One region of the Duganella sp. HH101 genome, then DNA from elsewhere that is predicted to be linked to it. Evidence: predicted binding sites of a transcription regulator. Region 1 holds the regulator's gene; the other holds the start of a gene.

Region 1 (4,109 bases):
AAGACCACCAGCACCGCCAAGCTGGCCGCGCGCTGCGTGATGCGCCACGGCCCGGACAAGCTGGCCCTGATCACCACCGACGCCTACCGTATCGGCGCCCACGAGCAGCTGCGCATCTACGGCAAGATCCTCGGCGTGATGGTGCACTCGGTCAAGGACGAGGCCGACCTGCGCATCGCCCTCAAAGAATTGAAGAACAAGCACACCGTGCTGATCGACACCGTCGGCGTCAGCCAGCGCGACCAGATGGTGACGGAACAGGTCTCGATGCTGCAAGGCGCGGGCTCGGACGTCAAGCGCCTGCTGTGCCTGAACGCCACGGCCACCCAGGAAACCCTGAACGAAGTGGTGCGCGCCTACCAGGGCAGCGGCCTGGCCGGCTGCATCATGACCAAGCTGGACGAGGCCGCCGCGATCGGCAATGTGCTCGACGTGGTGATCCGCCAGAAGCTCAACCTGTTCTACGTCTCGAACGGCCAGCGCGTGCCGGAAGACCTGCACCTGGCCGATCCGGCCTACCTGATCGACCGCGCTTTCAAGTTGAAACGCGATGTCGTCAACACCCAATACCTGGACGCCGAACTGCCTCTGCTGATGAGCAACGGCCAGAACGAGCAAGCAATGCGCGAGGTGCACCTTGGCTAATTTCGATTTCGACCAGGCGGAGGGACTGCGCCGCATGCTGGCGGGGCCGCAGCCCCGCATCGTCACCTTCCTGTCGGCCACGCCGCAGGACGACAAGGGCGCCATGCTGGTCAACCTGGGCGCCTCGCTGGCCCGCGCCGGCAATGACGTGCTGCTGGTCGACGCCTGCGCCAGCGCCCACGGCGTGGCTACGCGCCTCGGTGTGGACGGCGGCGCCAGCCTGCTCAACGTGGCGCGCCAGGAGTGCGCGCTGAACCAGGTGATCCACCAGGTGCCGCAAGGCTTTGCTGTGGCGTCGATGACACGCGGCCTGCCGCGCAGCGGCCCGGACGAGACCCGCCGCCTGGCCAAGGCCTTCGATGTGCTGGCCAAGCAGACCGGCATCGTCATCGTCGACGGCGAGTTCGACGGCGTGGCCTTCCCGGTGCCGGTCATGGCCAGCTCGGAAATCGTGGTGCAGGTGTCGAATAGCGCTACCTCGATCAAGGCCGCTTACAGTATGATCAAGCGCCTGAACCAGGAGCTGGGACGGCGCCCGTTCGGAATTCTCGTCACCGGGGCTTCCGAATCGGAAGCAAAGGTGGTATACGATAATATGGCACAGGCAGCAAGCCGATACCTGGCGGTGAACCTCGTTTCGATGGGATCGGTGCCGGCGGATGAGTACCTGCAACGCGCGGCACGCTTGGGGCGTGCGGTGGTCGATGCGTTTCCGCTGGCCGGGGCTTCGGTCGCGTTTCGTCAACTGGCGGGGCGCTTCGCGCTGGCCGGCTCGCCATCTTTCCGTTAAGGGAGCATCAATATTTTAGCGCTTAATCAATAATAAACAGGCTATGTACACGGTCAAAGGGAAAGCGGACAAGGATTCTTTGCTGACGGAGCATATGCCGTTGGTCAAGCGCTTGGCCCATCACATGAAGGCGAAACTGCCGCCCAGCGTCGAAGTCGACGATCTGGTGCAAGCCGGGATGATCGGCCTGCTCGACGCCATCAGCCGTTACGAGGAAACCCACGGCGCCCAGTTCGAAACCTATGCCGTGCTGCGCATCCGCGGCGCGATGCTGGACGAGCTGCGCAACAGCGACTGGCTGCCGCGCTCGATGCGCCAGAACATGCGCAAGATCGAAACCGCCATGAGCACCCTGCAGCAGCGTCTGGGCCATCCGCCGACCGAGTCGGAAGTGGCCAAGATGCTCAAGCTGTCGCTGGCCGACTATCAGGAAATGCTGTCCGAAGGCGGCGGCCACCAGCTGGTGTACTACGAGGATTTTCACGACGACGACGGCAACGACAGCTTCCTCGACCGCTATGCGGCCGACGACGACGCCGACCCGCTGCGCTCGCTGCTGGACGGCGACTTCCGCCAGGCCGTGATCGACGCCATCGACGCCTTGCCGCCGCGCGAGAAGATTCTGATGGGGCTGTACTACGAAGAGGAGCTCAACTTGAAAGAAATCGGCGCCGTGATGGGCGTATCGGAATCGCGCGTATCGCAGTTGCATACGCAGGCCGTGGCGCGTCTGCGCGCCTCACTTCGGGAGCGGTCTTGGACTGGGCCAGCGTAGCCGGGGTGCTGCTGGCGCTGGCCGGCATCGTCATCGGCCAGACGCTGGAAGGCGGCAAGCTGTCCTCGCTGCTGCAGCCGGCCGCGTTCGCGATCGTGGTGGTCGGCACCTTCGGCGCCGTCATGCTGCAGACCCGCTTCCGGACTTTTGTGCGCGGCCTGCGCATGCTGCGGCTGGTGTTCGCGCCGCCGGCCGACAGCCGCGCCGTGCTGGCGCGCGACATCAACGCCTGGAACCTGGCGGCGCGGCGCGACGGCCTGCTGTCGCTGGAGCGCTACATGCTGGCGTCCAAGGACAAGTTCAACACCAAGGGCCTGCGCCTGATCGTCGACGGCATCAACCCGGACAAGCTGCGCCAGATCCTCGACACCGAAATCACCGCCTTCGAAACCGAGGAGCGGCAGGCGGTGCGCATCTGGGAATCGGCGGCCGGCTATTCGCCCACCATCGGCATCCTGGGCGCGGTGCTGGGCCTGATCCACGTGATGGAAAACCTCACCGACCCGAGCAAGCTCGGCTCCGGCATCGCCGTGGCCTTCGTCTCGACCATCTACGGCGTCGGCCTGGCCAACCTGTTCTTCTACCCGATCGCCAACAAGCTCAAGGCCATCGTCACCCAGGCCGTGCACCAGCAGGAAATCGCCGCCGCCGTGTTCTACGACATCGCCACCGGCGACCACACGCGCGTCATCGACGAGCGCATCGCCACGCTGATGCGGGAGCACTGACGTGCAGAACCGGCGCGCGCGCAGGAAGTTCGACGACGAAGCGGAGAACCACGAGCGCTGGTTGATCTCCTACGCCGACTTCATCACGCTGCTGTTCGCCTTCTTCGTCGTCATGTACGCGATTTCGGTGGTCAATATCGGCCAGTACAAGGTGCTGTCGGTGGCGCTGGGCGACGCCTTCGGCGGCGCCGGCTCGGCCAAGCCCATCAATACCGAAGTGCCCAATCTGCCGATCCCCAATCCCAACCTGAAGCGCCATGCCGAACTGCTGCGCAAGGAAAAGACCCAGATGACCAAGCTGGCGCAGGACTTGTTGTCCACGCTGGCGCCGCTGGTCAAGGAGGGCAAGGTGCGGGTGACGCAGAACAGCCGCGGCGTCAGCGTCGAGATCAATGCCTCGGTGCTGTTCGATCCGGGCGAGGCGCGCCTGACCAATGAATCGACCGAGGCGCTGCGCGCCGTCGCCAGCCTGCTGAAAAGCGACGACCACAAGGTGCAGGTCGAGGGCCATACCGACAACCAGCCGATCCGCAATACGCTGTTCCCGTCCAACTGGGAATTGTCGGCGGTGCGCGCCAGCAGCGTGGTGCGGCTGTTCATCGACGCCGGCGTGGCGCCGGAGCGGCTGACGGCGGTCGGCTATAGCGCCAACGTACCGGTGGCGTCGAACGACACGCAACTCGGCCGCGCGCGCAACCGCCGCGTGGCGGTGACGATCTTGTCCGGCATTCCGGACGCGGTGACGGAGTTGCCGACGACGCCGCAGCAGCAGTAGGCGGTCGGCGGAATTGAATCAGCCGGCCAAAAAGCCGCGGCTGCGGGGCAGGGAAGTGGACAGGCCGCCAGGGCCGTAGAAGTTGTTCGCAGCCGCCGTTTGCGGCCGCAGCGCTTGCAGCGCGCCCTGCGTGTGGTTCATCTGCTTGTTGATCAGCATGCCGTTGAGGCGGTTCAGTTCCTTGGCCGCGCGCGCGTGCTGCTGCAGCGCTTGCCACAAGGCGGTCGCTTCGGCGGCGTCGGCGCCGCAGGCGGCAGCCCAGGCATCCATGCCGGCTTCCTCGGCCGGGTAGCCGGCCTTGCCCAGGGCGCGGTGGCGCTGGGCCGACAACAGGGTCATCTGCGTGACCAGTGCCGATTTCTTCGTGGTGAGGGCCGTCAGGCCATCGATTTCCGC
Region 2 (4,109 bases), on a different contig from region 1:
AACCAGTTGATAGAATAGGCACTGGACGGCGCGCGCACGCGGTTGCTGGAATGCTCAGGCTTAATGCCATGATGAAAGGTACCTTCCGGCCTTTTATCCGGGCTATGCCCAAGGCAACGCGCACTTATCATGGTAGGAATGAGTAAACCTTCAAGAGGCCGCGCGTAACATGTCCAGCAAACCCACCACTCCCGAGCAGAATCCGGCCGACATCGCACGCGAGGCGTTCAAGCGCCTGGCGGTGCGCCGCATAGCGCCGACGCCGGAGGCCTACCGCGACATCTACAACGAAATCGCCGGCGTCGCCGCCGAACCGGCCGCCGCGCCGATCGTCGCGGTCGATCCCGGCCCGGAATCGGTGCTGAGCCAGTTCGCCACCCGCCTGACCGAAAACACCGGCGACCTGGCCGACTTCGGCCGCCGCTTCAACCGCGCCGTCAAGTCGCGCGACTGGGAAGGCTATGCCAAGACCCTGTCGCAGCTGGTGGAAAAACACTTCATCAGCCGCAAGACCGGCATCGAAGTGGCCGGCCTGCCGGCCGAGGACGAGCAAAGCCGCACGCTGCGCGACCTGCTGAGCCGCACCCTGACCTTCGCGGTCGCCTCGCTGCTGTCCGGCGCCCCGGTGCTGGTGGCCGAGGCCGAATCGCTGGGCGCGGCCACCAAGCTGGCCCACAGCGAGGAGGCGCTGGCCGAGATCGCCCTGCGCCTGAAGCAGCTGTGCTACCAGATCGAGCTGCGCGGCGCCGACAGCGGCGAACAGCAGGAACTGCTGCTGCGCCTGTTCAAGCTGCTGCTGGAAAACGTCAGCGAGCTGCTCGACGACGACAGCTGGCTGCGCGGCCAGATCGAATCGGTGCAAAACCTGATCACCGGCCCGATCGACGTGCGCGCGCTGGAGGAAGCCACGCGCAGCCTGAAGGAAGTGATCTACAAGCAGGGCCAGCTCAAGCACAGCCTGTCGGACGTCAAGCTCACCGTCAAGAACATGATGATGACCTTTATCGACCGCCTCGGCCAAGTGGCGGCCTCGACCGGCGACTTCCACGAAAAGATCGGCGGCTATTCGGAAAAGATCAGCAAGGCCGACAATATCGCCGAGCTCAACACCATCCTCGACGAAGTGCTCAAGGAAACCCGCCTGGTGCAGAGCGAGGCCCTGAAGGCGCGCGACAAGATGGTGCTGGCGCGCCAGGAAGTGCAGGACGCCGAGAACCGCATCCACGCGCTGGAGGCCAAGCTGCAGCATTTGAGCGAGCTGGTGCGCGAAGACCAGCTGACCGGCAGCCTCAACCGCCGGGGCCTGGACGATGTGTTCGAGCGCGAGACCGCGCGCGCCGACCGCCGCGGCACGCCGCTGTGCATCGCCATCCTCGACCTCGACGATTTCAAAAAGCTCAACGACACCTACGGCCACATCGCCGGCGACGCCGCGCTCAAGCACCTGGTCAAGATCGTCAAGGACACGCTGCGCTCGATGGACGTGATCGCCCGCTTCGGCGGCGAGGAATTCCTGATCCTGATGCCGGAGACCTCGGTCGAGGCGGCGGCCAGCACCATGACCCGGCTGCAGCGCGAGCTGACCAAGCATTTCTTCCTGCACGATAACGAGAAGGTCTTGATCACCTTCTCGGCCGGGGTGGCGCTGCGCCGTCCGAACGAGGAGCAGACCGAGCTGGTCAAGCGGGCCGACAAGGCCATGTACACCGCCAAGCAGACCGGCAAGAACCGGGTGGTCGTGGCCGACTGAGCCGTTTTATTATCAAAACACTTACAGCCCGGCGCCCGCCGGGCTTTTTTTTGCCCCAAACAAAGAGCGAAATATAATTATTTTTGCCCTAAAGATTCCCCGAATGCGGTCGTTTAAACGGGCAAGCGTGTTGAACTTTAGGCCTGATGCAGAAAATTTCCCGCCTTTTTGCCCCTTAATTTTCCCACTGGGCAACCGTTACCGATTACAACAGCGGTTTGATTGTCTCGGAATGTGGAGGCAGACCAATGGGAACTGAGCATATCGCCGAATCGAAGTATTTTGGAGAAACATCATGGCACAAGTCATTAACACTAATATTGCATCGCTGAATTCGCAACGTAACCTGACCACCTCGCAAGCAAACCTGTCGACTTCGCTGCAACGCCTGTCCTCCGGTCTGCGTATTAACAGCGCCAAAGACGACGCCGCAGGTTTGGCCATTTCGGAACGCTTCACTTCGCAAATTCGCGGCAATACCCAGGCAGCACGTAACGCCAACGATGGCATCTCGCTGGCGCAAACGGCTGAGGGTGGCTTGAGCACCGCCGGTGACCTGCTGCAGCGTATCCGCGAACTGGCAGTCCAGTCCGCCAACGGCACCAATTCCGATTCCGACCGCAAGTCGATCCAGGGCGAGGTTTCGGCCCTGTCGCAAGAGCTGGACCGCGTGGCCAACACCACCCAGTTCAACGGCCAGAACGTGCTGGATGGTTCGCTCACCGCTGCCCAGTTCCAGGTCGGCGCCAACGCCAACCAGACCATCAATGTCGGCGTCCAGTCGGCCAAAGCCACCGACATCGGCAACAACACGCTCGATTCGGTGGTTGACGGTACCGCCAACAACACCGCTTCGGCGGTCTCCGGTGGCGCCAACCACATCACGACGGCGCAGAAACTGACGATCACTTCCGGCACTGGCACCACCACCAACGTCAACGTTGACATTGGCGAGAGCGCCAAGAAAATCGCCGCCGGCGTTAACGCGCTGAGCAGCTCGAGCGGCGTCAAGGCAACCGCCGTCACCACGGCCACCATCGCCGGCGGCGCGGCCGGCAATGCTGCCATCCCTGACGGTTCGGTCCAGTTCCAGCTGCGCGGCGACAACTCGGTGGAAAGCGACGCCAACTCGACGGCAGTCACCATCTCGGCCCAAGTCAAGGGCGGTGACTTGTCGGGACTGGCTCAGGCGATCAATGCGCAAGTCGGCACCACCGGCATCAGCGCCTCGATCCAGACCAACGCCACCAGCGGCTTCAAGGAAGTCAAACTGACCAATGCATCCGGTGCAGACATTCAGATCACGAACACCAACGTGGTCAGCGGCACCGGGGTTGACTCCTTGGCAGGATCGGCATTGCGTGGCGCAGACAAACCGGCCAGCGGTGCGACTGCCGCCATTCCTGGTAACGTCGTGGCAATCCCGACCGGCGCCGTCGGCGGCGGCGCAGCAACCCAAGTGACCGTGGGCGGCAGCCTGAGCTTCTCGTCGGATTCCGGCTTCACGGTGGCTTCCGACGTCGGCACCGACATCGTCAACGTCACCGCCGGTTCCAACCTGCAATCGGTCTCCAAGATCGACGTCAGCTCGGTGGCCGGTTCCAACGCCGCCCTGCTGACCATCGATTCGGCTCTGAACCAGATCAACAGCAACCGCGCTGCACTGGGTGCGATCCAGAACCGTTTCGCCTCGACCATCTCGAACCTGAACACGACGACGGAGAACTTGTCCGCTTCGCGTAGCCGGATTCAAGATACCGACTTCGCGTCGGAAACGGCCAACCTGACCCGCGGCCAGATCCTGCAACAAGCTGGTACCGCCATCTTGGCCCAGGCCAACTCGCTGCCGAACGGCGTGCTGTCGCTGCTGCGTGGCTAAAATCCGGGGCAGGGTTGACCCGATAAGGTCGCTCTGACTAGGTTCCCCGGTTGATTTATTCAACCGGGGATTTTTCACAAAGGAAGCATCATGACTATCGATACCATCGGCACGGCCACCCAGGCCCGCCCAGTAGACCGCCCGGCCACCGCCGCCGGCGGCGAAGTCGCCGCCCAGGGCGCCGCGCGCGCGCCGGCCACGGCCGTCGAAACCGCGGCCGCCGTCAAAGGCCCGGCCAACGTACCGACGCTGGAACAGGTCAACCAGGCCGTATCGCAGCTGAACAAGTCGTCGCAGGCCAAGTCGCAGGGCCTGGAGTTCTCGGTCGACAGCGACACCAAGCGCACCGTCGTCAAGGTGATCGACCAGACCACCAAGGAAGTGCTGCGCCAGATTCCATCGCCCGAAGCGCTGGAAATCGCCAAATCGCTGGAATCGAAATCCGGCGCCTCCGGCTTGCTGATCCAGCAAACCGCCTGA

What was found. The regulator FliA, encoded in region 1, starts transcription of late flagellar genes. The targets are predictions, from matches to a motif close to CTAAAGTTTNNNNNNNNNNNGCCGNTA.
Region 2: a site for FliA is predicted at 1,839-1,865, ahead of DUGA2_RS16875 (flagellin). Genes of this name have one in related genera too.

What each region holds. Positions count from the first base shown of each region.
Region 1 is NZ_LRON01000005.1:346,575-350,683, forward strand. It holds gene flhF (flagellar biosynthesis protein FlhF) at 1-645, shown strand, start outside; gene DUGA2_RS11095 (antiactivator of flagellar biosynthesis FleN protein) at 638-1,435, shown strand; gene DUGA2_RS11100 (RNA polymerase sigma factor FliA) at 1,479-2,210, shown strand; gene DUGA2_RS11105 (flagellar motor protein) at 2,192-2,938, shown strand; gene motD (flagellar motor protein MotD) at 2,940-3,713, shown strand; gene DUGA2_RS11115 (flagella synthesis protein FlgN) at 3,732-4,109, opposite strand, start outside.
Region 2 is NZ_LRON01000009.1:256,681-260,789, forward strand. It holds gene DUGA2_RS16865 (response regulator transcription factor) at 1-18, shown strand, start outside; gene DUGA2_RS16870 (GGDEF domain-containing protein) at 170-1,750, shown strand; gene DUGA2_RS16875 (flagellin) at 2,046-3,629, shown strand; gene DUGA2_RS16880 (flagellar protein FlaG) at 3,720-4,109, shown strand.